DNA from 3 places in the Paraburkholderia sp. HC6.4b genome. Region 3 is predicted to be linked to each of the others. Evidence: predicted binding sites of a transcription regulator. Region 3 holds the regulator's gene; each other region holds the start of a gene.

Region 1 (10,673 bases), 110 kb from region 3:
AGAACGATCTTGATACCTGCGTCCTGATCGGCGTTAGCGCCCTTCAGGCCAGCGATTGCCGTACGTGCACGGATCAGCGCGACGCCGCCACCCGCCACGATGCCTTCTTCCACAGCCGCGCGCGTTGCGTGCAGTGCGTCTTCGACACGAGCCTTCTTTTCCTTCATTTCGACTTCGGTCGCAGCACCGACCTTGATCACCGCAACACCGCCTGCCAGCTTGGCAACGCGCTCTTGCAGCTTTTCACGGTCGTAGTCCGAGGTCGCTTCTTCGATCTGCGTGCGCACTTGCTTGACGCGAGCTTCGATGTTCGCTGCTTCGCCAGCGCCGTCGATGATCGTGGTGTTTTCCTTGCCCACTTCGATGCGCTTCGCCTGGCCCAGTTCAGCCAGCGTTGCCTTCTCGAGCGTGAGGCCGGTTTCTTCAGCGATGACCTGACCGCCGGTCAGGATCGCGATGTCTTCCAGCATCGCCTTACGACGATCGCCGAAGCCCGGAGCCTTGACGGCAACGGTCTTCAGGATGCCGCGGATGTTGTTGACGACCAGCGTTGCGAGCGCTTCGCCTTCGACGTCTTCAGCGATGATCAGCAGCGGACGGCCAGCCTTCGCGACTTGCTCGAGCACCGGCAGCAGGTCACGGATGTTCGACACCTTCTTGTCGTGCAGCAGCACGAACGGGTTCTCGAGCACGGCGACTTGCTTGTCCGGGTTGTTGATGAAATACGGCGACAGGTAGCCGCGGTCGAATTGCATACCTTCGACGACGTCCAGCTCGTCTTGCAGCGACTTGCCGTCTTCGACGGTGATCACGCCTTCCTTGCCGACCTTGTCCATTGCTTCAGCGATGCGCTCGCCGATCGACGAATCGCTGTTCGCCGAGATCGCGCCAACCTGGGCGATTTCCTTGTTGGTCGTGCACGGCTTGCTGATCTTGCGCAGTTCTTCGATTGCGGCTGTAACGGCCTTGTCGATACCGCGCTTCAGGTCCATCGGGTTCATGCCCGATGCGACGTACTTCATGCCTTCGCGGACGATCGATTGCGCGAGAACCGTAGCGGTCGTCGTGCCGTCGCCTGCGTTGTCGCTGGTCTTGGAAGCGACTTCCTTGACCATTTGCGCGCCCATGTTCTGGAGCTTGTCTTTCAGTTCGATCTCTTTCGCGACCGACACACCGTCCTTGGTGACCGTCGGGCCGCCGAAGCTGCGCTCGAGAACCACGTTGCGGCCCTTCGGACCCAGCGTGACCTTCACGGCGTTGGCGAGAATATTCACGCCTTCGACCATCTTGGCACGGGCGGAATCACCGAATACGACGTCTTTAGCTGCCATCTTCTAACTCCTTGAATACTTTGGATATAACCGGTGAAGTAGCGACCTTGCGCTTACTTCTGCACCACGGCCATGATGTCTTCTTCGCGCATCACGAGCAGTTCGTTGCCGTCGACCTTGACGGTCTGGCCTGCGTACTTGCCGAACAGGACGCGGTCGCCGACCTTCACGTCGAGCGCAATGGCTGCGCCCTTGTCGTCGCGCTTGCCCGGGCCGACTGCGAGGATTTCACCTTGATCCGGCTTTTCCGCTGCGGCTTCGGGGATCACGATGCCCGACGCGGTCTTGGTTTCCTGATCCAGACGTTTGACGATCACGCGATCATGCAAAGGACGAAGGTTCATACATACTCCTCTCTGATTGAGACTGAAGAACGCTGAGAAAAACCCGGCTGGCCGAGCCAACCGGAGATGTTGTTAGCACTCTCGTGCAGCGAGTGCTAATTATATGGACGGGCAGTGACAAATTCAAGAAGCGGGGAACGCGGTCGAAGTTCACTGATCCTCAAATGTGATTCGCTCGGGCTTGAACCCCGCCCCGTGCGGAACGTCTGCCGTTCGGTATTTTCTCTAAGAAAACAATAATTTACCGACGTGTTGCGTTGAGATTCGGCCCTTCGTGAAGGAAGAGGCGAGCCATGACGAGGCAGCGACTTCGGAGCGGAGCGCCCGCTCGAAACGTCAAACCCAGGGAAATCCCCCATAAGCGCGGGCCGTTACGATAGTCAGCCTTCAGGCAAGTCGAGGGGGCTCATGAATGTGCTTCACGGCTGAGGCACCAGTCGGTCCAGGTAGATCTGGACCGTTGCAGCGGCCGTTGATAGTGGGATTGTGAAATTGATAGCAGCTGCAAGGACGATACGTGCGGAACCGTAACGCTATAACTGGGTGCGAAAGATTTGAGATCTTTCCACTCTGAAGATCAGCGACAAATATGTCCAACTGACCAGTCGGTAATTGCGCTCCTCCAGATAGCGAAATATGGCTGAATCTATTACTTCCCTGATCGAAGTCAGCGTAGACTCCACAATAATGATCTTTGGTTTATACCTGCTGATATCAATCGATCGCAAGACTTCGTAATCGTGACCTTCCACGTCGATGGAAAGCAGATCGATTTCCTGGCCGGCGTACGGGGTGTGCTCGAGAACGTCGTTCAATGTGGTAGTTTCAACGGTCCGGACGGAGATAGGCTTCTGGACTTCGGCCGCAGCCACTATGGGATCTATGGTCGAAGTCAACCCATAATTTGAAAAATTATAGACTTCCTTGAGCTGTTTCTCGTTCGAGACGGCCGCACATACATTGACATCACCAGACCGCGCAAGAGAAAACGTTTCAATTTTCACTGGATCCATGTCTATGTTGATGCCGCGCCAACCACGCTTGTAAAGCGCATGTGTGTTCGAGAACTTGACAGGGTGGTATGCACCGACGTCGACATAAACACCCTTATTGCACCGGGGACTGATTATCTCGCGCAACACCGCGTCCTCTCCAAACTGCGAGTAGTACAAACGCGGCCCGCGTGTTATCCACGTCTTGCGGACGAGCCAAAGCAGTGTCCGAACGTCTTCGGGTTCAACATAATCGCTCCTCACTTCGAAACGATAACGGCAAAAGGTCAAACAGCGTTTGATCTGGAAGCTTGCCCAGCAGAAGGTCGGTCCGGCATTACGTTAGCTAATATTCACCTATAGCAGGCCTCATTACCGCCGCAAATGTGCCGCAGTACGGACCAAACGATATTCGCGAATTAGTTACATGCTCGAAAGGTCGTTGAGCGTTACATCTGCAGACTACTCGACGGTTAGCCGAACATTAAGCGAAAGTCATAATAATGTGTATTTTTGGCCGAAACCGTCGAGTATGCAAAAAGCTTCCGGTTCCAGTCGGTTCGCGTGTCGTCGACTACAGCCGCGCGAGATTCAGTCCGGCGAAGCCTTCTGCATCAGGCCACGATCCGCCAGTTTCGGTCGCCCGACAGCGCGCTCGTTTCACTTCACTTCTGCGCAGGCCGGTGCAACGCATTACCCGCCATCCACTTGAGCCGTTCGCAATTGACCTTGATGCGCGCCGCGAATTCCTTCGGATCTCGCTCGCGCAGTGCGTTCATCTGGCTATTGGTGATGTCGGCGCGGTGCCAGCCCGTGTCCCAGTGCTGATCGAAATCGGTCGCACCGGTCAGGACCTTTCGGAGCCGCTCCTTATAGGCGCCGATCCGCTCGGGCGACACGTCGCAAAACGCCCGCGCGAAGCTTGCGCGCTCACCCGCCGTCTCCGCGCTCATGTTGGCGTCGCTCGCGCCGCTCGCGAGCGGCGCGGCGAGCGACACCACCGACAGACAGAACGCTGCGCAAAGCGGCCGATAGCGATACGATAGGTTTTTCATCTTCGACTCCTGACGATCCTTCGTGGCGACCAGGGATTGTCCCGATCTTCAACGCCGCCTCGCCGATTGTGTCCTGATTGCACTGCACGATGGCGTTTTCGCGCGCTATCCGATGCATCGCGTGGCCAAACCGCGGTGCTACGCTCGTTAAAGCGGCATTCGCGACGTGCCCGTTCCGGGGAACCGTGGCGCCAAGCACCGCAACGCCACGGCCTATCGGCAGGCCGCGACAGAAGCACGAGCGCCAGGCATGAGAACGAGCTCGAACACGACGCGCAACGAGCACAGAACGAAAGCACGACACGAAATCAAACACAAAAAGGCGAGACATCGCTGCGGGAGTGACTGCGATGGCATTTAGAACATATACCGTACTGACGCTGTTGGTGACGAGCACTGCCGCGTTCGCGTGGCGGCCTGTCACCTATCCGATCCGAAGTCAGAGCCCTTACGAGCGCAGCATCGACAACGCGATGTGCTACGCCGAGGCGAACCGCGTGACCGGGGTCAACATGGCCCACGAGTCGCAGATTCCGCCGCGTCAGCCGCCCGCGGCCAAAGGTGCGTCGACCGGCGTACCGTCGAAGCCGCCGCTTCCGCCTAGTTCCTTCTCAGCCACGCCGCTGCCGTGGAGCGCGAGCGCGCCCGAAGCCGCGAGCGCGCCGTTGGCTGGCGCGCAAGCGCCTGGCGGCGCATCGTCGGCGAAACCGGTGAACGAAGCCGCGGCCGGCGCCGGCGCGCCAGGCGCGCCAGCCACCGCGGCGGCGAATGCACCGCCGAACGCATCGGCAGCGGCAACGGGCCCCAGTGCGACCGCGGCACCCGGCGCGTCGGATGGGGCGGCCGCTTCGCTGCAGGCCAACGCGGCGTCGAACGTGAAGCTGCCGCCGCTGCCCGCGCCCGAGCCGCCGATGACCCGCTATTGGGCCGCCTTCGGCGCGTGCATGCAGGCGCGCGGTTACGTCGTCCAGTAGTCCGGCCGACGCCGCTTGCGGGCGTCGTTGCATTCATTCTTTTTGATGGCGCCGCCCTTCGGCGCCAGTGGAGCGACACGGCCATGCCGCGCGACACGACCTCCGACCAGCCATTTTTCCATCACTGCGCATACTGCGGCGTGCCGCTGTCGGGCCGCTTTTCGCCGTGTCCCGCATGCCATGCGCTGCCGATCGATTCGTTCGATACGGACGACAAGCCCGGCGAGCGCTCCGCGCGATCCCAGGCGCTGAGCGCATCGCGCACGCAACTCGAACCGCTGCCAGCGGCCGCGAGCTTGCCCGCGGACCGTTCGTCGCGACGCTCCGCGCAAACGAAGATGAGCCCCTACGATCTGATCGACGAAGCGACGTTCGAGCCGGGCGGGCGTCGACGGCGGCATCCGCTCGCGCTCGCCGCAGCCGCGCTCGCGACGCTCGGCGTCGTGTACGTCGGCTTCGTTCTACTCAACGACGACGATGCGAGCGTCGACACGCCGGTCACGGTCTTCGGCACGGTGCGCCCGGACAACCCTGGCCAAGCCCCTGCACAGAACGTTGCGCAGAATGCGGCGCCGTCGGTTGCCGCGGCGCCGAAGCCGGCGTCGATCGTCGCGCAACGGCCGCGTCCCGTTGTCGTCGCGCGGCAGCAACCGGCGAACGTGCACGCGGCCCCCGTCGCGCCACCGGCACCGCCCGTCGTGGCGACCGCGCCGACCGTCGCGCCATCGTCACCGCCGGTCGTTGCGACCGCGCCTGCCGTAGCGCGATCGAGCCCGCCCATCGTGGCGACCGCACCGACCGTTGCGCCATCGTCACCGCCCGTCGTTGCGACCGCGCCTGCCGTAGCGCGATCGAGCCCGCCCATCGTGGCGACCGCACCGACCGTTGCGCCATCGTCACCGCCGGTCGTTGCGACCGCGCCTGCCGTAGCGCGATCGGCTCCACCCGTCGTGGCGACCGCGCCCGTCCCAGCGCGACCGTCAACGCCCGTCGTTGCGACCACGCCGACCGCAGCGCGACCGGCACCGCCCGTCGTCACGACCGCGCGCGCCGTAGCGTCAACGAAGACATCGAGCGCGGCCATCTCCGCGCCCACGCCGCGTGGCACGGCGCTCGCGTCGACCAGCACCAACACCAACACCGACACGATGGCCGCCCCGCTCACGCAAGCCGACAAACAGCGCGCCGACGCCGAGCGCAATCTGAAAGCCGCGCACGGCTATCTGCAACGAGGCAATCTGGCGGCGACCAGAGCACGCCTCGCCGCCGTAATCACCGCGCAGCCCGACAATCGCGGCGCGCGCAGCATGCGCGCCCAGGTGAGCACGCTAGAGCAGCAACGCGACGCGTTGCTGAGCCTCGCGCGCGGCTGCAGCAACGTGGGACATTGGGAGTGCGCGTCGCACAACGCCAACGAAGCGTTGCGGATCGATTCGAGCAGCAAGGCCGCGCAACGGCTCGTCGCCCTCGCGTCGCACGAGTCGGCGTGGCAAACCATGCAACCGACGGCGGAAGAGTCGCGCGCATTGCGCGATCTGCTGCGTCACCACTAAGGATTGCGAGGTATCTCGCGGGACGGCGGCACGGGCGTGCAGTCGATCACGCCCGCCCGCGCGGCGCCCCGAAAGACGCGCCCGCGGGCAGCAGTGTCAGCCGGCGATGCTGTCGTAGCCGTAATAGCCGCCCTGATACCCCGAGCCGAGAAACGCCGCTTCCTGCGGCACGTCGGTGAGCAGCACGCCGCGCAGACCGACGCCACCGTTACGCAGGCGTTTGGTGGTTTCGATGATCTCATGCAGCGGTTGACGCCCATGCCGCACGACGAGCAGCGTCGTCGCCGCGTATTTGCCGATCAGCGTCGAGTCGGTCACGGCGAGCACCGGCGGCGTGTCGATGATCACGACGTCGTATTGCGGCTTCAACACCTCGAGCATCGCTTCGAAGCGTTTGCTCATCAGCAGCTCGGCCGGGTGCGAGGGCAGCGTGCCTTTCGCGAGCACGTCGAGGTTGGGCAGCACGTCGCGCTGGATCATCGCGTTGAGATCGCCGCCGCACAGCACGTCGGACAGTCCCGGCCGATGGCTGACGCCGAAATGCGAATGCACGTCGCCGCGTCGCATGTCGCCGTCGATGATCAGCACGCGCTTGTTCGCCGACGCGACCAGCGTCGCCAGATTCACCGACAGAAACGACTTGCCCGCATCGGGCCGCGAGCCGGTGATCATCACGACGTTGTTGGCCGCATGATCGAGCGACAGCTGCAGCGAGGTGCGCAGATTGCGCACCCCTTCCACCGCGATATCTTCGGGCGCCTGTTGCGCCAGCACATGCTGCCCGCGCTGGCGCAGCGACACCTTTTCCTGCAGGCGCAATTGCGTCTGGCTGCGCGGCACCACCGCGAATACCGGCACGCCGAGCATCCCCTCGAGTTCGTCCGGGCGCTCCACGCCGCCGCGCATCGCGCGCCGCAAGAAGACCAGCAGCAAGCCGAGCGCGAGGCCGCCGCCGAGCGAGATCAGGATCACCAGCATGCGCTTCGGCCACACCGGATCGTCGGGCGTTTCGGCGAAGTCCACCACGCGCACGCCGCTCACCTGCCCCGCCTGCGCGACCCGCAGTCGCTGCACGCTGTTGAGCAGGTTCATGTACAGATCGGTGTTCACGTGCACGTCGCGCTGCAGACGCAGCGCGGTCTGCTCGGTGTCGGGCATCGTCGAGACGCTGTGGTTCATCGTGCTCTGCGCGCCCTGCAACGCGGCGATCTGCGCATCGAGCGCGGCGACCATCGGATGATTCGGCGTAAAACGCTGCAACAGCTCCGCGCGCTGCTGCTGCAGATCGAGCAGCTTCGTCTTGTTGTCGACGATCTGCTGCAACAGCAGCTTGCTTTCTTCACCGAGATCGACGGCGCCATGTGTATTGCGGAACTTGCCGTAGCGCTCTTCTGCGTCGTCGAGCGCCTTGCGCGCGTCGGGCAGTTGCTGTTCGAGATACGCGAGCGTGTGGTCGGATTCGGTCGAATGGCTCGCGAGATCCTGCCGCACGAACTGGCGCGCCACGTTGTTGACGATCGCCGCGGTCAGCGCCGGATCGGCGCCTTCGAGACTCACGCGGATCACGCCGGAGTCCTCCGCCGTTTCCTGCACGACCATCGTCTTCGCCAGACGCTCCACCGTGCCGAGCGTCGACGCGCGCGTCAGCTCGAAACGCGAGCCGGGCGCGCCGACCAGTGTGTCGACGTGCAGCGTGACCGGGCCGACCGCGGTATCGGTTTGCACGGTCTCGCCGACGCGCCCCGACAGGATCGCGCTGCCGTGAGGATCGCGCAGCATGAAGGTGTTGCCGGCGCCCGCGACTAGCGTGAAGGTCTCGCCATACAAGTCCTTCGACGTGTCGAAGCGCGACACCGCGATGCTCTCGTTGCCCCACGCGAACCCGCGCAGGTTGACGAACGACGGCAGCCGGAACCACCAGTGCCCGTTCACGAGTCCGGCGATCTTGCTGCCGATCACCGGCAGATAACGCGGCTTCGCCGTGATGTCGAGGTGCAGCGCGCGGACCGCCTCCTCGGTGACGAGACGCGACTTCAAAAGCTCGATCTGCGCCGCGGTCGACGGCTTCGAATCGTACGCGCCGGGAAGCGGCGCCGCCGCGTCCCGGCCGTTCGCATTGACGTTCACCGCGTTCGCCGTCCTGTCCTGGACGTGAAACAGCACGTCCGAACGATAGACCGGCGGCGTGAGGAACGCGTACGTGCAACCGAGCGCGAGCGCGATCAGCGTCACGGTGAGGATCGTGCGCCAACCGCGCACGATCGTGCGCACGTAGTCCGACAGATGCAACTGCCCCGGTTCATACACGCCGGCGTAACGGTTTTCGTAATTGATTGCCATGTTTTCACCCAACAAGGCCTGCCGGTTCAGATATCGCGTCACGCATGCATCACTTCGACACGACGACTCCCGTCACCGCCGCGTTGATCGCGGGCAACAGCAGGTTCAACACGCGGTTGAAGCGAACCAGACCGCCCTGACCGACGTACACGATGTCCTTCGGCTGTAGCTCGAACTGGTTCGCGAGCAGCATCGCCACCGGCGAGGTCGCATCGAGGTGATAGATCTGCGGCGAGTCGCTGGTCGAATTGCGGATCACGAACAGCTGCTGCCCCGAGGCGGTATTCGAGTCGAAGCTGCCGCCGTCGGAGATCGCCTGCGACAGCGTCAGCGAGCCGTTGCGCAACGGCAGCACCGTGGCCGGCTTGTTGACTTCGCCCATCACGTAGACGCCGCTGTCTTCGCGCGCGTTCACGCGCACGGTATCGCCCGGCTGCAGATAGATATCCGACGGATTGAGGCCGCGCTTGATGAGCTCGTCGATGTTCAGCCTATAGGTCTTGCCGTCGCGGATCAGATCGACCCGGCTGCGATCCGCGGTCGCGTTGAAGCCGCCGCTCAGGCCGATCGCGTTCGTCAGCGACAGCGGAATGTCGTTGATCGATTGCGTGCCCGGTGTGCGCACTTCGCCGTCGATATACACCGTCGCGTTACGGAACGACGCGACGCGCACCGTCACCTCGGGCTTCTGATAGACCTTGCTCAGCCGCGAATACAGCTCGCGCTGGATCGTCGCGACGTCCTTGCCGGCGACATGCAGGTTGCCCGCGTACGGAAACTGGATGTCGCCGTGCTCGTCGATCAGGAAGCCCGGAATTGCATCGGAAGGGCGCGAGGTCGTCGGCGGCTGTCCCAGCGCGGCCGCGAGTTCCGGGTGATCCCACACGACGATCTGCAGCACGTCGCCGGGGCCGACCCTGTACATGGCCGGCTTGCCGAACAGACCCGTCGTCGTCGGCGGCAACACCGAGGCAGTCTGGTCGGCATTCATCTTCTTCAGCAGTTCCAGATTGATATCGGTGATCGGAATCTGCTTCTGCTGCGAGCCTTCGGTACTGAATTCGCCACCCGTCTCCTGAATCGCGGCCGGCGTGACCATCCGTTGTCCCGGTACGATCTGACATCCGGAAAGCAATGCTGCGCTTGCGAAAACCACAAGACTTCCTGTGCGAAAACCAAGTGAGCTCATGATCTTTACTCCTTCGCCCCGAGGCGTTGTTATCGACTTTCTAGTAAGCGTTTCGATGCACCAGTCCGGCGACAATCGTCGCGCCGATGATCCGCATGTCGAGTGCGAACGACCAGTGACCCAGGTAGTACAGGTCATGTTCGACGCGACGCTCCATCTTCTCGATGCGGTCGGTTTCGCCACGGAAGCCGTTGATTTGCGCCCAGCCCGTGATTCCCGGTTTGATCCGGTAGCGATTGATATAGCCCGCGACCACCTTCTGATAGAGGTCGTCGTGCTCGAGCGCATGGGGACGCGGTCCTACGACCGACATGTCGCCACGCAACACGTTGAAAAATTGCGGCAGTTCGTCGAGGCTCGTGCGGCGCAGAAACGCGCCCACTTTCGTCACGCGCGTGTCGTTGCGCGTCGCCTGGCTCAAAGTGCCCTTCGCTTCGGTATGCACGCGCATCGAGCGGAACTTGTAGATCGTAAACACACGGCCGTCCGCGCCCTTGCGCTTCTGCTTGAACAGCACCGGTCCGCGCGAGGACAGCTTGACCGCGATCGCGATGCCCAGCAGGAGCGGCGCGAGGGCAACGATCGCGGCCGCGGCGAACAGCCGGTCGAAGACTTCCTTTTTCAGCATCGCGTTGGCCGACAGCGGCGAGGCGACCAGATTGATCGCCGGCACGCCGAGCAGATCGACCACGCCACTGCCTTCGAACAGCGCATGGCTGCGCACGTCCGGCATGAAGCGGATATTCACGAGGTCGTCGCGGAACTCGTCGATCAGCGCGCAGATCAGCGGCTCCTCGGACAGCGACAGCATCAGCCATAGCTCGTGCACGTCGTTGGTGCGGATGTAGTCGGCCAGCAGATCGACGCGATCGAACACCGGCACGCACGGATTCGT
Region 2 (10,673 bases), on a different contig from region 3:
GCATCTGCAGAGCTTTGACCAATCGGTGCTGCTCGCCGCCGGCGACACGTTCCGCGCCGCCGCGCGCGAGCAACTCGCCGTGTGGGGCCAGCGCAACAACGTGACCGTGGTCGCGCAGGAAAGCGGCGACCCGGCCGCGGTGATCTTCGACGCGGTCGGCGCCGCGCGCGCGCGCAAGATCGACGTGATGATGGCCGACACGGCCGGCCGCCTGCCCACGCAACTGCATCTGATGGAAGAACTGCGCAAGGTGAAGCGCGTGATTGGCAAGGCGCAGGACGGCGCGCCGCACGAAGTGCTGCTCGTGATCGACGCGAACACCGGCCAGAACGCGCTCACACAGGTCAAGGCGTTCGACGACGCGCTCGGGCTCACCGGCCTGATCGTCACCAAGCTCGACGGCACCGCGAAGGGCGGCATCCTCGCGGCGATCGCGCGGCAGCGGCCGATTCCGGTGTATTTCATCGGCGTCGGCGAAAAGGTCGAGGACCTGCAGCCGTTCAGCGCGGAGGAGTTCTCGGACGCGCTACTGGGCGGCTGATCGCGTGATCGTTGCGGCGCTCGGCGCTCGCGGCGAACCAAAGGAAAAGGGCACTCCGCGGAGCGCCCTTTTTTTCGTTTCAAGCTGCCCTCGACGTGTCAGCGATCCCGGGCTCACTCCGCGTCCGGCTGCACGCCCGGCGCCGCGCGCGCGAACGCATCGAGTTGCATCGCGTGATCGTAGATGCGCTGGATCGTCGGAAACTTTGCGGTGTCGACCTTGAAGCGCTGCGCGTTGAATACCTGCGGAATCAGGCACGCGTCGGCGAGTGTCGGTGCGTCGCCGAAACACAGTTTGCCGGTGCGCGCGTCGCCGGCAAGATGCGTCTCCAGCGTCGCGAAGCCCGCGTCGATCCAGTGCCGGTACCACGCGTCCTTCGCGTCGTCGTCGACTCGCAACGTGTGCTTCAGATAGCGCAGCACGCGCAGATTGTTCAGGGGATGAATCTCGCACGCGACCTGCAGCGCCACCGAGCGCACATACGCGCGATCGAGCGGTGCCTTTGGTAGCAGCGGCGGCTCGGGATGCGTCTCCTCGAGATACTCGATGATCGCGAGCGACTGCGGCAGCAAATGACTGCCGTCGGCGAGCGTCGGCACGATGCAGTCGGGGTTGATCTTGCGATACGCGGGCTTCAGCTGCTCGCCGCCTTCGCGCACGAGGTGCACGGGTACGTAGTCGTACGACAGGTTCTTCACGTTCAGCGCGATGCGCACGCGATACGACGCCGAGCTACGGAAATAGCTGTAGAGCTTCATGTTGTCTGCCTCCTCCACCTGCACGCAAGCCGTCTCAGACGACGCGCACGCTGAACTCGCCGAGCCCGTCCACGCCGCCCTTCATCAGGTCACCCTTGACGACCGCGCCGACGCCTTCCGGCGTGCCGGTGAAAATCAGGTCGCCAGGCCGCAGTTCGAACAGCGTCGACAGATACGCGATCGTCTCGGCCACCGACCAGATCAGCTGCGACACATCCGCGCGCTGCTTGTCCTCGCCATTCACCGACAGCCAGATCTCTCCTTTGCCGATGTGACCAACCGTCGAAGCCGGATGGATCGGGCCGAGCGGCGCCGAGTGATCGAAGCCCTTGGCGGTATCCCACGGACGACCCATTTTCTTCGCTTCGCCTTGCAGGTCGCGGCGCGTCATGTCGAGACCGAGCGCGTAGCCGTAGACGTGATCGAGCGCGCGGTCGACGGGGATGTCTTTGCCGCCCTCGCCGATCGCCGCGACCATTTCCATTTCGAAATGGACGTTCCTGGTCTGCGACGGATACGGGAATTCGCCGGTCGTGCCCGGCGCGACGTACACGATCGCATCGGCCGGCTTCGTGAAGAAGAACGGCGGCTCGCGGTCCGGGTCGTGGCCCATTTCACGCGCGTGCGCCTCGTAGTTGCGCCCCACGCAGTAGATGCGGCGCACCGCGAACTGCTCGCCCGACCCCACGACCGGCACCGCGACCTGCGGTGCCGGTGCAAATACGTAACTCATCCCGTTCTCCGTTTTCCGATGTGCGCCGCCGAGGCGGCGAGAAACATCGAGTGTAACCCGCGGCACGGCGCGGAGGCGTGTCAGGCGGCCCGTCGCGCGCCACTGCGTGCCCGCTTCGTTGCTGTTCGCCCGCTCGCCATAGATGCGATACTCACACCGAACTGTTCCCCGAATGGCGTAGCGAACCGCCAGGCGCGGCACGCCACCCGCCTCTTGCGCACGATGACCGACTCCACCGATACCACTTCTTCCTTCCCCTGGGCCCGATTCATCAAGGAAATCGGCCGCGGCCCGAATGGCGCCCGCGCGCTGACCGCCGACGACACGCGCTCGCTCTACACCGCGATGCTCGACGGCCGCGTCGACGATCTCGAACTCGGCGCGGTGCTGCTCGCGTATCGCGTGAAAGGCGAAACCGCCGACGAACTCGCCGCGATGCTGGCCGCCGCGCATACGTCGTTCGAGCCGGTGCGGCTGCCGCACGGCGCGTTTCGGCCGGTGTCGATTCCGTCGTACAACGGCGCGCGCAAGCAGCCGAACCTCGTGCCGCTGCTCGCGCTGCTGCTCGCCCGCGAAGGCGTGCCGGTGCTGGTACACGGCGTCACCGAGGATCCGGGTCGGGTGACGAGCGCGGAAATCTTCACACATCTGCGCATCGCCCATGCGCAGTCGCACGCGCAGATCGAAGCTGGACTTGCGGAGCGCCGCGTCGCGTTCGCCTCGATCGACGTACTGGCGCCCAAGCTCGCGCGCCTGCTCGCGCTGCGCCGGCGCATGGGCGTGCGCAATTCGACGCATACGCTCGTGAAGCTGCTGCAGCCGTTCGCGCCCGCGGGATTGCGGCTCGTGAACTACACGCATCCGCCGTATCGCGACAGTCTCACTCAGTTGTTCGTCACGCATCCCGATGCGGCCGTCGGCGGTGCGCTGCTCGCGCGCGGCACCGAAGGCGAGGCGGTCGCCGATACGCGCCGCCAGGTGCAGGTCGACTGGCTGCATGACGGCATCTGCGAGACGCGGCTGCCGCACGAGCGCTCGTCGCCCGATGCGCCCGAAGTCGAGCTGCCCGAAGCGCGCGACGCGGCGACCACGGCCGCCTGGATCGACGCCGTGCTGCGCGGCGAAGCGCCGGTGCCTGGCGCGCTCGAGCGGCAGGTCGAGCTGATCGTCGATATCGCGAAGACGGCGGCCTGACGGCCGCGGGTTGACAGGCCAACGCACGCCGTCATACATTTGGCCTCATGCGTTCCCTTCCGAACACCCTCCGAATTATCTCCGGCCGCCTGGCGCGGCCCCTATCGCTACGCCTGGCGTAAGTCTCGCGTAGCGCCGCGCGCTGGCAGCTCCGGTTGCCGTCGGCGGTCCTCCCCGTAGTTCCCGCAGTTTCGCTTCACCCCCGTCGTAGTTCTCCACAACCTGTCGTCGTTTGCATTCGTCCGTTTACCGCGCGGACGATGCGAGAGGATCACATGTACGTTGCATGGGCAGCATCCGCAGCGTGCATGCGTGAACAGTCGGCCAACCGCTCGACGTCGCCACCCTCCGCCGACGACACCACGAATGAGGCACCTCACCATGTTGCGCAACCCCGCTGAAAAGTACCGCCCTTTTCCCGCCGTCCGGCTGACCGGCCGCAAATGGCCGAGTCGCACGGTCGACGCCGCACCCGTCTGGATGAGCACGGACCTGCGCGACGGCAATCAGGCGCTGATCGAACCGATGAACGCTGCCCAGAAGCTCGAGTACTTCGAGATGCTGGTCGCGATCGGTTTCAAGGAAATCGAAGTGGGCTTTCCGTCGGCGTCGCAGACCGATTTCGACTTCGCTCGCAAGCTGATCGACGAGCAACGCATTCCCGACGACGTCACGATCGAAGTCTTCGTGCCGTCGCGCGCGGAGCTGATCGCACGCACGTTCGACGCGCTCGAAGGCGCGCCGCGCGCGATCGTGCATCTGTACAACGCGATCTGCCCGTCGTTCCGGCGCATCGTGTTCCAGCAGTCGAAGGATGAGATCAAGGCGCTTGCCGTCGAAGGCACGGGCCTCATCAAGGAACACGCGCAGGCGCGGCCGGGCACGCGCTGGACCTTCCAGTACTCGCCCGAGACCTTCAACACGACCGAGCTGCCGTTCGCGCGCGAGGTGTGCGACGCGCTCGCGCAAACGTGGCGGCCTACGCGCGATCACAAGATGATCGTCAACCTGCCGGCAAGCGTCGAAGCGGCCACGCCGAACGTGTTCGCCGACCAGATCGAATGGATGCATCGCAACCTCGGTTACCGCGACAGCATCGTGCTGTCGGTGCATCCGCACAACGATCGCGGCACCGCCGTGGCCGCGGCGCAGCTCGCGCTGCTGGCGGGCGCGGATCGCATCGAAGGCTGTCTGTTCGGCAATGGCGAGCGCACCGGCAACGTCGATCTCGTCACAGTCGCGATGAATCTCGACGCGATGGGTATCGACAGCGGTCTGGATTTCTCGGATCTCGCGACGATCAGGCGCGTGGCGGAACGCTGCACGCGGCTTCCGGTTGCGGCGCGGCATCCGTATGCGGGAGAGGTAGCGATGCGCGGCACGCGCGAGGCGCGCGACGCGGATGCCGATGTAGACGAGCACGGCGCAAACAGCCGCGACAAAGCTGGCGAATGCGCGACCGCGTGAATTCGCGTTGGGCCTCGAGCCTGCTGCAGCGGAGTGCACACCCGCATTCCGCTGCCGCTGGAGACGCGCTCACGAGGCGCGCCCGCCCGATGAGAATCTCACTCGAGCGCGCAACGGGTCGCCTGCCACGCGATCAGTCGCCACTGCCCGTCTTCGTGCGTGTGAATCGCGGTATAGGCAATCGGAAACAGGAGCGCGCCGTTGTTGGCCTCCATCTCGATCAGCGCGCGGCCCGTGACGACGTAGGTCTCGCGCCCGGCCGGCAAGACATCCTGCGACTGCACCTCGATTTGCCGATAACGACGGCGCCCCGCGGTGATCCCGTCGATGAACTGCCGCTTCGTCTCGCGCTTGCCATTCGTATGGACGTAGCTCACGTTGTCCGCGAGCAGCGTGTCAAGCGACTGCCCATCGCCATCGACCATCGCGCGAAAACGCTCTCGCTCGAGCCCGCGAATCGCTTCGATCATCTTTGCCGCCATTGCAGAGCCCCTCGAACACCGCGAGCCGCAGGCGGCCACGGTCAGAAGTGATATTGCAAATATAGCTGGCTGAAATTTATACCAGGATTCGGCTCTTTGATACCGCCATTGGAGACATGCTGGAAGCGGTAGCCGGCGACATACTGCTCACGAGCGCCGAACTGCAACCCGACGCCCGCCATCTCGGCGAACTGGAACGAGGTGCCCAACGTGAAGTCGGAAGAAATGCGCGGGCTGGTCAGCAGCCGGACGCCGGCACCCACCTCGATGAATGGCCGCACCGAACCCGACGACCTGATGAAGCGGATTACCGGCGTCACGCCGATCTCGCCGATGTTGTCATGAACGTTTCCTTCACTGGTGTGCCACCACGCGACATGCGCCTCGCCGAGCAGCGCGAAATGCCAGTCGCCGATCTCCCACCAGGTCAGGTTTGGATCCCAGACCACGCCGAGATCGAGCGTCCTGACGTGATGGTCGCCGACGCCGGCGGCCACCTGCACGCCGAACTGCTCAGCTTGGGATGCGCCCGCCGCACCCAGCAGAACGGCAAACGTGCTTTTTAGAGTAAGCCCACGCACCACAAGATTCTGCCTGTTCATCCGCCCCCCATACTGCCGGGTATTAAGCGAGCGCCCCCTTTATTCCAAGCACGAATTCAAGAGCAAGTATTTCCCAGATAATGCCCCACGAACAGCAATTATTCTCTTAAAACGGGACGATATCAGTCAAACATGAGCCTGCAAGCGCTCCTGGCAGTACTTTGTACAGGTCCAACGCGCAAGGCAAATAGAGCGTATGATGGCTATCAGAAGTCAAAACTCAATAGGATTTTCGGGAACTCGGATGCCCCTGCGACCTCTAAGTATTAGCACTCGGTAGATCCGAGTGCTAACATCCATCGCTGGAGTCGTTTACTGAGTACGCTATTGTCTGATTCCAAAGGAGCTTCACACGTGAGCCATGCAATGACCCTTCCGAGTACTTTGAGCCCGTCGTCGGCTAAGGCCGCTCCGGCAGGTGCACTGGCGCTCTCGCATTCCTCGCTGCTGTCTGGTCACCTCGGCAACATCGACGCCTACATCCAGGCGGTCAACCGGATTCCGATGCTGACGCCGGCGGAGGAACGCCAGTTCGCCACCGAATTGCGCGAACACGACAATCTGGAGGCTGCGCGCCGCCTGGTGCTGTCGCACCTGCGACTCGTCGTGTCCATCGCGCGTAACTACCTCGGTTACGGGTTGCCGCACGCCGATCTGATCCAGGAAGGCAACATCGGCCTGATGAAAGCGGTCAAGCGCTTCGATCCCGAGCAAAACGTGCGCCTCGTGTCGTACGCGATGCACTGGATCAAGGCCGAGATCCACGAGTACATCCTGCGCAACTGGCGCATGGTGAAGGTCGCCACCACCAAGGCGCAGCGTAAGCTGTTCTTCAACCTGCGCAGCCACAAGCAGGGGCTTGGCGCGTTCACGCCGGACGAGATCGAAGGTCTCGCGACGGAGCTGAACGTGAAGCGCGAAGAGGTCGCGGAGATGGAGACGCGTCTGTCGGGCGGCGATATCGCGCTCGAAGGTCAGGTCGAAGACGGCGAGGAGTCGTACGCGCCAATCGCCTATCTGGCCGACTCGCATAGTGAGCCGACTGCCGTGCTGGCTTCGCGTCAGCGCGACCGGCTGCAAAGCGACGGCATCGCAAGCGCGCTCGACGCGCTCGATCCGCGCAGCCGCCGCATCATCGAAGCGCGCTGGCTGAAGGTGGCCGACGATGGCTCGGGCGGCTCCACGTTGCACGAGCTGGCCGACGAGTTCGGTGTGTCGGCCGAACGTATCCGCCAGATCGAAGCCAGCGCGATGAAGAAGATGCGCGGCGCGCTGACCGAATACGCGTAAAGCGTCGAAGCCATGCGCGCGTCAATTGTGTCCCGCCCATGACATAGGTAAAAACGACACGCGTTAATCGATCGCGCCATTTAGCGACCATCGCGCTCAAGTCCCGCCCTCGCAAGACGGCGGGGCTTTTTCATTCTTTTCGCCCTTTCTTGCGTCCCCGCGGCCGCGCATTCGCGACGGCCTATCCGCAAGCCGGCCTGTCGAGGCCGGTAAGCGTTTCTTGACGTATCGCAAGTCCGGTAGCAATACTGCACAGACGCGGCAAGTTTCGCGACGTGTTGCCGCATGGCTAAACCTGAGCGCGCGAGGTTCACCTCCTACAATCGGCATGCATTCGCCAGACTGCCTGACGGCCAGGGCGGTCTGGATCCAGCCGGACTCACCGGCGTGAAGTCGTCTTCGACCGATCATGACCATAGCCCTGAATCGCAGCAGCACTGTCCGGTCGCGCTTGCGCGGCCGGTTCACCAGGTGGGTGCGCGGTCCAACGCTGGCGCGCGATATCGCCATCATCCTCGCCATCAAGTTCGTCCTACTGATGGCGCTCAAGTACACATTCTTCAATCATCCACAGGCGCAGCACATGATGCTGCCGCCTGAGCAGGTCGCGCAGGCGCTGCTGTCGGTGCCCGCCCCGCATCCGTCTCGAGGTGATCAACATGCCCGTTAGCGAAGTCGTAGAACTGTCGCGGTTCCAGTTCGCCATCACGGCGCTTTATCACTTTCTGTTCGTGCCGCTCACGCTCGGTCTCGCCTGGTTGCTCGTCATCATGGAATCGGTCTACGTGATGACCGGCAAGCAGATCTACAAGGACATGACGCAGTTCTGGGGCAAGCTATTCGGCATCAACTTTGCAATGGGCGTCGCGACCGGCCTCACGCTCGAGTTTCAGTTCGGCACCAACTGGGCTTATTACTCGCATTACGTCGGCGACATTTTCGGCGTGCCGCTCGCCTTCGAAGGGCTGATGGCGTTCTTCCTCGAATCGACGTTCGTCGGTCTGTTCTTTTTCGGCTGGAACAGATTGTCAAAAATCCAGCATCTGATCGTCACGTTCTGTGTCGCGCTCGGTTCGAACCTGTCGGCGCTGTGGATTCTGATTGCCAACGGCTGGATGAACAATCCGGTCGGCGCGAAGTTCAACTATCAGACGATGCGCATGGAGCTCGACAGCATCGGCTCGGTGATCTTCAACCCGGTTGCACAGGTCAAGTTCGTGCACACGGTATCAGCTGGATACGTGACCGCGGCGATGTTCGTACTCGGCGTGTCGTCGTGGTATCTGTTGAAGCGCCGCGACACCGAGTTCGCGCTGCGCTCGTTCGCGATCGCCGCCGGCTTCGGCCTCGCGTCGGCGCTGTGCGTGATCGTGCTGGGCGACGAATCCGGCTATCGCACCGGTGAAGTCCAGCAGATCAAGCTCGCCGCGATCGAATCCGAATGGGAGACCGCGCCCGCGCCGGCACCGTTCACGATATTTGGCATCCCCAATCAGAAAGAGCAACGCACCGACTATGCGATCCGTGTGCCGTACGCGCTCGGCATTATCGCGACCCGCTCGCTCGACGAACCCGTGGTCGGCCTGCGCGACCTGATCGCCCAAAACGAAGGTCGCATCAAGGACGGCATGCTCGCCTATTCGGCGTTGCAGCGGTTAAAGGGCGGCGACTCCAGCGACGAGGCGCATGCGGAGTTCGACAAGTACAAGGACGATCTCGGCTACGCCCTGCTGCTCAAGCGGTTCACGCCGAACGTCATCGACGCGACGCCAGACCAGATCGCCGCGGCGGCACGAAGCACGGTTCCGCCGGTGTTGCCACTGTTCTTCTCGTTCCGCACGATGGTCGGCCTTGGCCTGCTGTTCCTCGCCACCTTCGTGCTCGCCTTCTGGTTCTGCGCGCAGCGCACGTTGCTGCTCGAAAAGCGTCGCTGGTTTCTGCGCTGGGCGGTCATCGCGATTCCGCTGCCGTGGCTCGCCGCCGAGCTCGGCTGGATCGTCGCGGAAATGGGCCGCCAGCCGTGGAGCATCGCGGGCATTCTGCCGACCAACCTGGCCGCGTCGACGCTGACGCCGCGCGATCTGTATCTGAGCATCGGCGGCTTCGTGCTGTTCTACACGGGGCTGTTCGTCATCGAGATCATGCTGATGTTCAAGTACGCGCGGCTCGGCCCTTCGTCGCTGCATACGGGCCGCTATCACCACGAGATCGGACAGCCGGTGACGCAGCCACTGTCGAACACGGCCGCATGACGCACCGCTGCACCGCCCCGGAGGAGGAACCCATATGGACTACGCAGCTCTCAGACTGATCTGGTGGGTGTTGATAGGTGTACTGCTGATCGTCTTCGCGCTCACCGACGGCTTCGACATGGGCGCAGCGATCCTGCTGCCGTTCATCGCCAACACTGACTCCGAGCGACGCATCGTCGTGAACACGGTCGGCGCGACGTGGGAAGGCAACCAGGTCTGGTTCGTGACCGCGGCCGCGGCGATGTTCGCCGCGTGGCCGCTCGCCTACGCGGCATCCTTCTCAGGCTTCTACTTCGCGATGCTGCTCGTGCTGTTCGCGCTGTTCTTCCGCCCGGTCGGCTTCGACTATCGCGGCAAGCGCGAGGATCCGCGCTGGCGCAACGCGTGGGACTGGGGCCTCTTTATCGGCGGCTTCGTGCCGGCGCTGGTGTTCGGTGTCGCGTTCGGCAATCTGCTGCAAGGCGTGCCGTTCTCGTTCGATACCGATCTGCGCGTCACCTATCACGGCAGCTTCTTCGGCCTGCTCAATCCGTTCGCGCTGCTGACGGGACTCGTCAGCGTGTCGATGCTGGCCGCGCACGGCGCCGCGTTCGTCAAGTGGAAGACCGATGGGGTGGTTCACGAGCGCGCGTCGAAGGCGCTGCGGCTCGCGGCGCTGTGCACGGTGGTGCTGTTTCTCGTCGCGGGTGCGTTCGTCGCGACGATGATCGGCGGCTATCAGATCGTCGACGCGCCGCCGCTCGACGCCGTCTCCAATCCGTTGATGAAGACCGTGATCGGCGCGCCGGGTTTGTGGCTGAACAACTACGCGCTCTACCCGTGGATGGCGATTGCGCCGCTCGCGGGTCTCCTCGGCGGGGTGCTCGCGGTGCTGCTCGCGCGTTCGCGCTTCGAGGCGACGGCGTTTCTGTCGACGTCGTTGATGATCGTCGGCTTGATCTTGACCGCGGGCTTCTCGATGTTCCCGTTCATCATGCCATCGTCACTCGACGGCCGCAGCAGCCTGACCATGTGGGATTCCACGTCGAGCCGCCTGACGCTCGAGATCATGCTGTTCGCCGTCATCGTGTTCCTGCCGATCATCCTGCTCTATACGGGCTGGGTGTATCGCGTGATGCGCGGCAAGGTGACCGCCGCGGCGATCAAGGAAAACCACCATTCGATGTATTGACCGGCACGACGCTTCAACAGCAAACAGGAGTTGGCGATGTGGTATTTCAGCTGGATTCTCGGCGTTGGCGTCGCTCTGGCGTTCGGTGTCGTCAATGTGATGTGGCTCGAATCGCGCGAGGTGGCGCGCTCGGCAAAGCGAGGGACTCGCTAGGGTCTGTTTACATATGGAACGCACGTGCGT
Region 3 (10,673 bases):
CGCGTTTGCGCGTGCTCGACGACCTGCGCCTTGTCGCGCCACGTGCGCCACGCGCGCGTGACGGCGGCGGCCAGGTCGGACAGGCCCGCGTGCGTGTCGAACAGCTCGCGCTGCGCGTCCGGGCGCATCAGCAACTGGTGCGCGTGCTGGCCGTGAATATCGACGAGCATCTCGCCGACCTCGCGCAGCTGCGCGAGCGTGGCCGCCGTACCGTTGATGAACGCGCGCGAGCGGCCGTTCGCGTCGACCACCCGCCGCAGCATCACGGTGCCGCCGTGCTGGCCGTCGTCGGCCGCGCCGAGCGCCTGGGTGTCGAGCCATTGATCGACCTGTGCGTGCGTCTCGAACTCCGCGGTGATGTCGGCGCGGCTCTCGCCGGTGCGCACGACGCTCGCCTCGGCGCGCGCGCCTAGTGCCAGCGCGAGCGCGTCGATCAGGATCGATTTGCCGGCGCCGGTTTCGCCCGAGAAAACGGTAAAGCCGCTGTCGAATTCGAGATCGAGCGCGGCGACGATGACGAAGTCGCGTATCGAGAGGTGGCGAAGCATGGAGGTCGTCGGGTGAGCTTGGGATTCGGGTGGCGGCCGCGGCGGCGTGCGAAATCAAAGTGCCGCTTACGGCCTCGGGTCTTCTTCGTGCGACGGGTACTCGTGCCAGTGCAGCTTCTTGCGTAGCGTCGCATAGTAGCTGTAGCCGACCGGATGCAGCATCGGCACCGTGTGGCGCGAACGGCGCACCTCGATCGTGTCACCGAGCTCCAGCGACGTGAACGACTGCATGTCGAAATTGACGTTCACCTCGCGCCCGGAAACGATCTGGATGCTGACCTTCGATTCGTCCGGCAGCACGATCGGCCGGTTCGACAGCGCGTGCGGCGCGATCGGCACGAGCACGATGCCCTGTAGTTGCGGATGCAGGATCGGCCCCTGCGAGGACAGCGCGTACGCGGTCGAGCCGGTCGGCGTCGCGACGATCAGGCCGTCCGAGCGCTGGTTGTACATGAAGCGGCCGTCGACCGACACGCGCAACTCCGCCATGCCCGAGAAGCCGCTGCGGTTGACCACCACGTCGTTGAACGCGAGCGCGTGGTAGATCGGCGTGCCGTCGCGCACGATGCGCGCTTCGAGCAGCACGCGCTCCTCGCGCTCGAAATTGCCGGACAGCATCTGCGGCACGATCTCGCGCATGTCGGAGATCGGAATGTCCGTGATGAAGCCGAGCCGCCCGTGGTTGATGCCGATCAAGGGCGTGCGATACGGCGCGAGCTGGCGGCCGATGCCGAGCATCGTGCCGTCGCCGCCGAGCACCACGGCGACGTCGGCGCGCGCGCCGATCTCGGCGAGACGCAGCGCCGGATAGTCGGTCACGCCGATTTCGGCGGCGGTGTCGGCTTCGAACACGACTTCCAGGCCGAGCTTCGCGATGCAGGCGGCGAGCGCGGTCAGCGGCTCGCCGATGCCTGGCGTATTGCTGCGCCCGACGAGCGCGACGGTCTTGAACTGGCTGGTCACTTGCATGCCGGCATTACACCATAGGTAGGGCCTGAAAAGAACCGCAGACCAACCCGGTTGTGGGGCGGCGCACGCAGGGCGTCTGCGTACGTCGCGATTATCGTTAGAATGGTGAAGACCCGATGACATGCGAGCCCGCCGACGGCGGTGCATTCGCCGGGAGCGGGCGCCGCGGGCGCTCTCGGCTGCGATGCCATTGAGCTAAAATTTTTCGTCATGCTAGATCCTCGCGCACAAACCCTCCTCAAAACGCTGATTGAGCGCTACATCGCCGAAGGTCAGCCGGTCGGCTCGCGCACGCTGTCACGTTATTCGGGCCTCGAACTGAGTCCGGCCACGATCCGCAACGTGATGTCGGACCTCGAGGATCTGGGGCTCGTGATCAGTCCGCATACGTCGGCAGGGCGCATTCCGACGCCACGCGGCTACCGCCTGTTCGTCGACACGATGCTGACCGTCGAATCCGCCGCCGACGAGGAGGCGGTGACGCGCACCGTCAAGACCACGCTGCAGGTGGGCGAGCCGCAGAAGATTGTCGCCGCGGCGGCGAGCGTGCTGTCAAATCTGTCGCAGTTCGCCGGCGTCGTGCTCACGCCGCGTCGCAGCCACGTGTTCAAGCAGATCGAATTCATGCGCCTGTCCGACCAGCGCATTCTGCTGATCATCGTGACGCCCGAAGGCGACGTGCAAAACCGCATTCTCGCCACCCAGCGCGACTTTTCGCCTTCGCAGCTGGTGGAAGCCTCCAATTACATCAACGCGCACTTCGCGGGCCTCTCGTTCGACGAGGTGCGCCGCCGCCTGCGCGAGGAAATCGACGAGCTGCGTGGCGACATGACCTCGCTGATGCACGCGGCCGTCACCGCCAGCACCGACGAATCCGACACCGGCGAGACCGTGTTGATCTCGGGCGAGCGCAATCTGCTCGAAGTCGCCGATCTTTCGTCGGACATGGCGCGCCTGCGCAAGCTGTTCGATGTGTTCGACCAGAAGACCAGCCTCCTTCAGTTGCTCGACGTGTCGAGTCACGCGGCGGGCGTGCAAATATTCATTGGCGGCGAATCGAATCTGGTACCGATCGAGGAAATGAGCGTCGTCACCGCGCCGTACGAGGTGAACGGCAAGATCGTCGGCACGCTCGGTGTGATCGGACCGACCCGCATGGCCTACAGCCGCGTGATTCCGATCGTGGACATAACCGCGCGGCTGTTGTCCATGACGCTCAGCCAGCAGTAGTCCTCGGGCTCCGCGGAACTGTCGTCATCGCAGTCCGTGGCGACCATGATGCGCGAACGCGCGGTGTCTGCCAATCGTCCGAATGGCCAGGGGTCTCTGGCGGCGCCGGGCAGAACCCGCGCCGCTATAATGAATCTCCATTGAATCGACTCGCCGCAAAATGCGGTGATTTCTGCTACCTATGCGCTTCGACCTCGAGCGGCCTTCACAGAACGCCACGTCGCATCGCGTCGCCGTGTTGCTGATCAATCTCGGCACGCCCGACGCGCCGACGCCGCGCGCGGTGCGCCGCTACCTCGCGCAGTTCCTGTCCGATCCTCGCGTGGTCGAAATTCCGGCGCTGCTGTGGCAGCTCATTCTGCGTCTGCTGATTCTGCCGTTGCGCGGCCGCAGCTCTGCGAAGAAGTATGCGGCGGTGTGGATGCCCGAGGGCTCACCGCTGCGCGTCCACACCGAAAAGCAGGTCGAGGGCCTGCGCCATCTGCTGCAACTGAACGACTACACGGTGCTGGTCGACTACGCGATGCGCTACGGCACGCCCGGCATTCCGGCAATGCTGAACCAGCTGAAGCTCGCGGGCGCCGAGCGCGTGTTGCTGATGCCGATGTATCCGCAGTATTCGGCGTCGACCACCGCGACCGCGTTCGACGAAGCCTTTTCCGCGCTCAAGCGCATGCGCAACCAGCCGGAAGTCCGCACCGTGCGCCAGTACGCCGATCACCCGGCGTACATCGCGGCGCTCGCCGCACAGGTGCACCACTACTGGCATCTGCACGGCCGCCCCGATTTCGCGGCGGGCGACAAGCTCGTGCTCAGTTTCCACGGCGTGCCCAAGCGCACGCTCGACCTCGGCGACCCGTACCACGAGCAATGCCAGCAGACCGGCGCGCTGCTGATGCAGGCGCTCGATTTGACGTCGGTCGAATGCCGCATCACGTTCCAGTCGCGCTTCGGCAATGCCGAATGGCTGCAGCCCTACACGGCGCCGACGTTGAAGGAGCTCGGCGCGGCAGGCGTGCGGCGTGCTGACGTGTTTTGCCCGGGTTTCACCGCCGACTGCCTCGAAACGATCGAGGAAATCGGCATGGAAGTGCGCGGCGAATTTCTGCAGGCGGGTGGCAAGGAGTTTCACCGGATCGCCTGTCTGAACGCGTCGCAGCCGTGGGTTGCCGCGCTTGGCGAAATCGTTGCGCAGCATCTGCAGGGCTGGCCCGTGCAGGCGGTGCCGGTGCCGCACACGACAGGAGCTTGAATACGCAGATGAACTACCGCATTTCAACCGAACCGGGCGCGAAACTGCGCATCGACAAATGGCTGTGGGCCGCGCGCTTCTTCAAGACGCGTTCGCTGGCCGCGGAGGCGGTCGACAAGGGGCGGGTGCGTATCGGCGGCGTCGCCGTGAAGCCGGCGAAGGACGTGCGTGTCGGCGATCTGGTCGAAATCGAGATCGAGCGCTACGTGTGGCAGGTGGAGGTGCTGGGCGTATGCGACGTACGCGGTCCGGCGAGCGTCGCGCAGACGCTTTATGTGGAAACCGCGCAGAGCAAGGCGAAGCGGCAGGTCGAGCAGGAACGGCGCAAGGTCTACCACGAGCCGGCCGCCGCGCTGCACGGCCGACCGACCAAACGCGACCGGCGCACTATCGACAGATTTTCAGGTGGGGATTGAGAAACTGCTCCACGGTGGCGTGTGCGCCGCCGTACTCGGTGGTGTGGTCGTTGACCGCACCGGACATGCAGATGGTCGTGGTGCCCGCGATCAGTACCAGTGCGACCACGCCGATTGCAAAGGTCAGTTTCACGGTACTCCCCTTGATGGGCTGAAACAGGCTATCGGAACGACTGTCAGGTGTCGGTAACGCTTACGTCAGATTAGGGTTAACGTGGCGTTGCTGCTCCATGACTGGAGAATAGGTCAGTTGCGGGCTGCACTCAATCTCTATCTGATTGCGCCACGGTGAGGCTTGTTACGGCGCATTTCGCCTGCACGTCGGTGGTGCGAAAAAACCCTCGACCCGCTTGAAACGGCTTTTTCAGGCCCCATCTGGGGTCCGGTCTGGCGGATCGGCGCGAAGACGCGTGTCGCGATTTTGCAAAGCATGAATCGTACTGTGTCGGAACGGCTTGCACCGCCTTTGGCTTTTACTTTTTAACGACTTTCAGCGACATGGAAAACACGCAAGAGAACCCGACGAGCCAGAATCCCACGCCCGCCGACGAAGCCGCGCGCCAGGCCGCCGAGGCGGCTGGGGCCGCTGCTCAACAGCCGGACACCGGCGCCCCCGCGGAACCGGCCCAGGGTGCCGCCGAGCAGGCGCTGGCCGACGCTCAGGCGAAGATCGCCGAGTTGCAGGAAAGCTTCCTGCGCGCGAAGGCCGAAACCGAAAACGTGCGCCGTCGCGCTCAGGAAGACGTCGCCAAGGCGCACAAGTTTGCGATCGAGAGCTTCGCCGAGCATCTGCTGCCGGTGGTCGACAGTCTCGAGGCGGCCGTCGCCCATTCGTCCGACGACTTGCAGAAGGTCCGCGAAGGCGTCGAGCTCACGCTGCGGCAGTTGAACGGCGCGCTCGAGAAGGGGCGCGTCATGGCGATCAATCCGGTCGGCGAAAAGTTCGATCCGCATCGCCATCAGGCCATTTCGATGGTGCCGGCCGACCAGGAGCCGAACACCGTCGTCGCGGTGCTGCAAAAGGGCTTTGTGATCGCGGATCGCGTACTGCGTCCCGCGCTCGTGACCGTCGCGGCGCCGAAGTAATCACGTCGACACTCGCTCCGGGCGTTTGCGCCGGTGGCGTCTGCTGCGTCGCTTCGCCTCGCTACGTGCCGCAAAGATCCCATCGATTCAGGCACTTCCGGCGAACCACGCCGGGAGCGCCGCGCAGACTGACGGAGCGGGCTCGCAGCGAAGATTCAGGCGCCTCGCCCCGTGATTGAAAAAAATTAAAGACCGCATCGCAAAAGAGGTCTTGAAAACGATGTGGCCGCACTTATTTTGAGTGCAGGTATGAATTGAGAGCGGATCGTCCCGCCGCCAAATGGGTCAACCGGGCGCTTTCCGCAGCGATCAAAGTCAGGAGATTTGTAAAAATGGGCAAAATCATCGGTATCGACCTCGGCACGACCAACTCGTGCGTGGCGATCATGGAAGGCAACTCGGTCAAGGTCATCGAGAACTCGGAAGGCGCGCGCACCACGCCGTCGATCATCGCTTACATGGATGACAGCGAGATCCTGGTCGGCGCGCCGGCCAAGCGTCAGTCGGTCACGAACCCGAAGAACACGCTGTTCGCGGTCAAGCGCCTGATCGGCCGCCGCTTCGAAGAGAAGGAAGTGCAGAAGGACATCGGCCTGATGCCCTACAAGATCATCAAGGCCGACAACGGTGACGCGTGGGTCGAAGTGCGCGACCAGAAGCTCGCGCCGCCGCAAATCTCCGCCGAAGTCCTGCGCAAGATGAAGAAGACCGCTGAGGACTACCTTGGCGAGACCGTCACGGAAGCCGTGATCACGGTGCCGGCGTACTTCAACGACAGCCAGCGTCAGGCAACCAAGGACGCCGGCCGCATCGCCGGTCTGGAAGTCAAGCGGATCATCAACGAACCGACCGCCGCGGCTCTCGCGTTCGGTCTGGACAAAGCCGAAAAGGGCGATCGCAAGATTGCGGTGTACGACCTGGGCGGCGGTACGTTCGACGTGTCGATCATCGAAATCGCGGACGTCGACGGTGAAATGCAGTTCGAAGTGCTATCCACGAACGGCGATACGTTCCTCGGCGGCGAAGACTTCGACCAGCGCATCATCGACTACATCATCGGCGAGTTCAAGAAGGAGCAGGGCGTCGATTTGTCGAAAGACGTGCTCGCGCTGCAGCGCCTGAAGGAATCGGCTGAAAAGGCCAAGATCGAGCTGTCGTCGAGCCAGCAGACCGAAATCAACCTGCCGTACATCACGGCGGACGCATCGGGTCCGAAGCACCTGAACCTGAAGATCACGCGCGCCAAGCTGGAAGCGCTGGTCGAAGACCTGATCGAACGCACCATCGAGCCGTGCCGCGTCGCGATCAAGGACGCGGGCGTGAAGGTCGGTGAAGTCGACGACGTGATCCTGGTCGGCGGTATGACCCGTATGCCGAAGGTGCAGGAAAAGGTGAAGGAGTTCTTCGGCAAGGACCCGCGCCGTGACGTGAACCCGGACGAAGCCGTGGCCGTTGGTGCCGCGATTCAGGGCCAGGTTCTGTCGGGCGACCGCAAGGACGTGCTGCTGCTCGACGTGACCCCGTTGTCGCTCGGCATCGAAACGCTCGGCGGCGTGATGACGAAGATGATCAACAAGAACACGACGATCCCGACCAAGCACGCGCAGGTCTACTCGACGGCTGATGACAATCAAGGCGCCGTGACGATCAAGGTGTTCCAGGGCGAACGCGAAATGGCAGCGGGCAACAAGCTGCTCGGCGAGTTCAACCTCGAAGGCATTCCGCCGGCACCGCGCGGCGTGCCGCAGATCGAAGTGAGCTTCGACATCGACGCGAACGGCATTCTGCACGTCGGCGCGAAGGACAAGGCGACCGGCAAGGAGAACCGCATCACGATCAAGGCGAACTCGGGTCTGTCCGAAGCCGAAATCGAGAAGATGGTGAAGGACGCCGAAGCGAACGCGGAAGAAGATCACAAGCTGCGTGAACTGGCCGATGCCCGCAACCAGGGTGACGCCCTCGTCCACAGCACGAAGAAGGCGCTGACCGAGTACGGCGACAAGCTCGAAGCTGGCGAGAAGGACAAGATCGAAGCCGCGTTGAAGGACCTCGAAGACACGCTGAAGAGCAACTCGAGCGACAAAGCCGCGATCGAAGCGAAGATCGAAGCGGTGGCCACGGCCTCGCAGAAGATGGGCGAGAAGATGTACGCCGACATGCAGGCTGCGCAGGGTGCCGAAGCGGCGGCGGGCGCGGCGGGCGGTGCCGGTGCATCGGCGGGTGCGAGCCAGCAGGCCGACGATGTGGTCGACGCTGACTTCAAGGAAGTGAAGAAAGACTAAAGCCAGGTCGGCATCCGACCGTAAAGCCGTGCACAGCAATGTGCGCGGCCCGGCTGCACGAGAACGGCGCCCCCGGGGCGCCCAAAGTGCAAGAGCGGTTTTCGCGCCTGGCGAGCCTTTTTGGGGCTCTCCGGGCACGTTCGTTTTATGGAGGGCGTTGTTTTGAACCGTGCCCTGGCGCGGCGCAGACAGCGACCGGACGAGTCGCGAGACTCCACAGCATTCACAAGGAGCTACCGCGTCGCTTTGCGCGGCGGCGTTGAACCGATATGGCGAAACGGGATTACTACGAGGTTCTGGGCGTCGCAAAGAACGCGAGCGACGACGAAATCAAGAAGGCTTATCGCAAGCTCGCGATGAAGCACCACCCCGACCGCAATCCGGGCCACAAGGATGCGGAAGAGCATTTCAAGGAAGTGAAGGAAGCCTATGAAATGCTGTCGGATTCGCAAAAGCGCGCCGCGTACGATCAGTACGGTCACGCGGGCGTCGATCCGAATATGGGTGGGGCCGGCGCGCAAGGTTTCGGCGGCTTTGCCGATGCATTCGGCGACATCTTCGGCGACATCTTCGGCCAGGCGGCCGGCGGCGGCGCACGCGGAGGCGGCCGCGCGGGCCCGCAGGTGTACCGCGGCGCCGATCTGCGCTACAGCATGGAAATCACGCTCGAGCAGGCCGCGCACGGCTACGACACGCAGATTCGCGTGCCGAGCTGGGTTTCGTGCGAAGTCTGCCATGGCTCGGGCGCGAAGCCGGGCACCAAGCCGGAAACCTGCCCGACCTGTAGCGGCTCGGGTTCGGTGCGCATGTCGCAGGGCTTCTTCAGCATCCAGCAGACTTGCCCGAAGTGCCACGGCACCGGCACCTACATCCCCGAGCCGTGCAATCACTGCCACGGCGCGGGTAAGGTGAAGGAAACCAAGACGCTCGAAGTGAAGATCCCGGCCGGTATCGACGACGGCATGCGCATCCGCTCGGCCGGCAACGGCGAGCCGGGCATCAACGGCGGTCCGTCGGGCGATCTGTATGTCGAGATTCATATCAAGCAGCACTCGGTGTTCGAGCGTGACGGCGACGATCTGCATTGCCAGATGCCGATCCCGTTCACTACCGCGGCGCTCGGCGGCGATATCGAGGTGCCGACGCTCGCCGGTCGCGCCAGCTTCACGGTGCCGGAAGGCACGCAGTCCGGCAAGACGTTCCGTTTGCGCGGCAAGGGCATCAAGGGGCTGCGTTCGAGCATCGCCGGCGATCTGTACGTACACGTGCAGGTTGAAACGCCGGTCAAGCTCACCGAAGCGCAGCGCGATCTGCTCAAGCAGTTCGAAAAGGCGCTCGTGGAAGGCGGTTCGCGGCATAGTCCGCAAAGCAAGAGCTGGTTCGATCGCGTAAAGAGCTTTTTCGATTGATTTGATTCGGCGGTCAGTATGACGGTGGACAGTCGCGGCGCGGCGTTCGCGCTGCTCGACGATTGCGGTGCAACGGCGGCGCTTCCGTCGAGCCGCTTGTACACGGGTTTCGTGCGCGAGAGGGTCTGCACGGAGGCGGCGCAGCTCGAAGCCGTGTGCGAAAGCGTCGCGGCGGATACCCGGAGCGGCTTGCACGCCGTTGTGCTCGCCGATTATGAATTTGGCCGCGCGCTGATGGGTTTCGATGCGCGCCGGTCTTCTGAAACGCAGCGTGGCAATGCCACGCTGCGTTTTTTATTGTTCGAACGTTGTGCGAAGCTTTCGCGCGACGAGGTCGACGCTTGGCTGACGGCGCGGGACAACGGCGCTCTCGAGCCGTCGGTCGCGGGCACCGCGAACGTGCGCGAGAGCGTCGATCGCGCCGAGTTCCACGCGGCGATCGACGCGATTCACGCCGCCCTGCGCGCGGGCGATTCCTATCAGGTCAACTACACGTACCGCCTCGGCTTCGACGTGTTCGGCTCGCCGCTCGCGTTCTATCGGCGGTTGCGCGCGCGCCAGCCCGTGTCGTTCGGCGCGCTGATCGCGTTGCCGGACGATGCGTGGGTGCTGTCGTGTTCGCCCGAACTGTTCGTCGAAAAGCACGGCCCGACGTTGCGCGCGCGGCCGATGAAGGGCACCGCGCCGCGCTCGCAAGATCCTGCCGTCGACCGGGGTAACGCCGAGTTCCTCGCGACCGATCCGAAGAACCGCGCCGAGAACGTCATGATCGTCGATCTGTTGCGCAACGATCTGTCGCGAGTCGCGCAGATAGGCTCGGTCAGCGTGCCGGCGTTGTTTTCGGTCGAGCCGTATGCGTCGGTGTGGCAGATGACGTCGACTGTCGAGGCGACGTTGCTCGACGGCACCTCGTTCGCGACGATCCTGCGCGCGCTGTTTCCCTGCGGCTCGATTACCGGTGCGCCGAAGCATCGCACGATGCAGTTGATCGACGAACTGGAAAGCACGCCGCGCGGGCTCTATACCGGCGCGATCGGCTGGCTCGATGCGCCGGGCGATGATCACGATTGCGGCGACTTTTGCATGTCGGTCGCGATTCGCACGTTGACGTTGACTGCGTCATCGGCGTCAGACGGTGGCACGAACGGTCTGCGCGGCAGCATGGGCATCGGCGCGGGCATCGTGCTCGATAGCGTGGCCGCCGACGAGCACGAGGAGTGTCGATTGAAAGCACGTTTTCTGATGGGCGCCGAGCCGGGTTTCGAACTGTTCGAAACGATGTTCGCGACGCGGGAAGACGGCGTACGGCACGTCGAGCGGCATCTGCGGCGCTTGTCGTCGAGCGCCGCGACGCTTGGCTTCGGGTTCGACGAAGCGCGCATTCGTGGGGAGATTTCAGCGCGGTGCGCCACGCTCCCGGCGCAGATGCCGCATCGAATGCGGCTTGCTTTGAGCAAGAGCGGGGTGACCCAGATCTCGGC

What was found. Region 3 encodes HrcA, which represses chaperone genes, less so after heat shock. Its sites were predicted from a motif close to TTAGCACTCNNNNNNNNNGAGTGCTAA; they were not measured.
Region 1: the regulator HrcA is predicted to act here: its motif matches at 1,748-1,774, upstream of groES (co-chaperone GroES).
Region 2: the regulator HrcA is predicted to act here: its motif matches at 6,044-6,070, upstream of rpoH (RNA polymerase sigma factor RpoH).

What each region holds. Positions count from the first base shown of each region.
Region 1 covers NZ_JACHDC010000015.1:14,835-25,507, forward strand. Annotated here, with positions in the region: gene groL (chaperonin GroEL) at 1-1,331, opposite strand, end outside; gene groES (co-chaperone GroES) at 1,385-1,675, opposite strand; gene HDG34_RS22180 (FkbM family methyltransferase) at 2,209-2,847, opposite strand; gene HDG34_RS22185 (hypothetical protein) at 3,333-3,722, opposite strand; gene HDG34_RS22190 (hypothetical protein) at 4,073-4,696, shown strand; gene HDG34_RS22195 (hypothetical protein) at 4,780-6,249, shown strand; gene HDG34_RS22200 (polysaccharide biosynthesis tyrosine autokinase) at 6,346-8,589, opposite strand; gene HDG34_RS22205 (polysaccharide biosynthesis/export family protein) at 8,639-9,778, opposite strand; gene HDG34_RS22210 (undecaprenyl-phosphate glucose phosphotransferase) at 9,819-10,673, opposite strand, start outside.
Region 2 covers NZ_JACHDC010000016.1:62,564-73,236, forward strand. Annotated here, with positions in the region: gene ftsY (signal recognition particle-docking protein FtsY) at 1-541, shown strand, start outside; gene maiA (maleylacetoacetate isomerase) at 655-1,299, opposite strand; gene HDG34_RS23490 (fumarylacetoacetate hydrolase family protein) at 1,334-2,032, opposite strand; gene ybiB (DNA-binding protein YbiB) at 2,255-3,226, shown strand; partial or broken gene HDG34_RS23500 (2-isopropylmalate synthase) at 3,608-4,594, shown strand; gene HDG34_RS23505 (nuclear transport factor 2 family protein) at 4,792-5,175, opposite strand; gene HDG34_RS23510 (acyloxyacyl hydrolase) at 5,217-5,777, opposite strand; gene rpoH (RNA polymerase sigma factor RpoH) at 6,132-7,067, shown strand; gene cydP (cytochrome oxidase putative small subunit CydP) at 7,477-7,737, shown strand; gene HDG34_RS23525 (cytochrome ubiquinol oxidase subunit I) at 7,727-9,319, shown strand; gene cydB (cytochrome d ubiquinol oxidase subunit II) at 9,354-10,490, shown strand; gene cydX (cytochrome bd-I oxidase subunit CydX) at 10,527-10,643, shown strand.
Region 3 covers NZ_JACHDC010000015.1:120,600-131,272, reverse strand. Annotated here, with positions in the region: gene recN (DNA repair protein RecN) at 1-548, opposite strand, end outside; gene HDG34_RS22720 (NAD kinase) at 615-1,517, opposite strand; gene hrcA (heat-inducible transcriptional repressor HrcA) at 1,728-2,747, shown strand; gene hemH (ferrochelatase) at 2,929-3,999, shown strand; gene HDG34_RS22705 (RNA-binding S4 domain-containing protein) at 4,008-4,415, shown strand; gene HDG34_RS22700 (hypothetical protein) at 4,387-4,548, opposite strand; gene grpE (nucleotide exchange factor GrpE) at 4,914-5,501, shown strand; gene dnaK (molecular chaperone DnaK) at 5,834-7,783, shown strand; gene dnaJ (molecular chaperone DnaJ) at 8,053-9,192, shown strand; gene pabB (aminodeoxychorismate synthase component I) at 9,211-10,673, shown strand, end outside.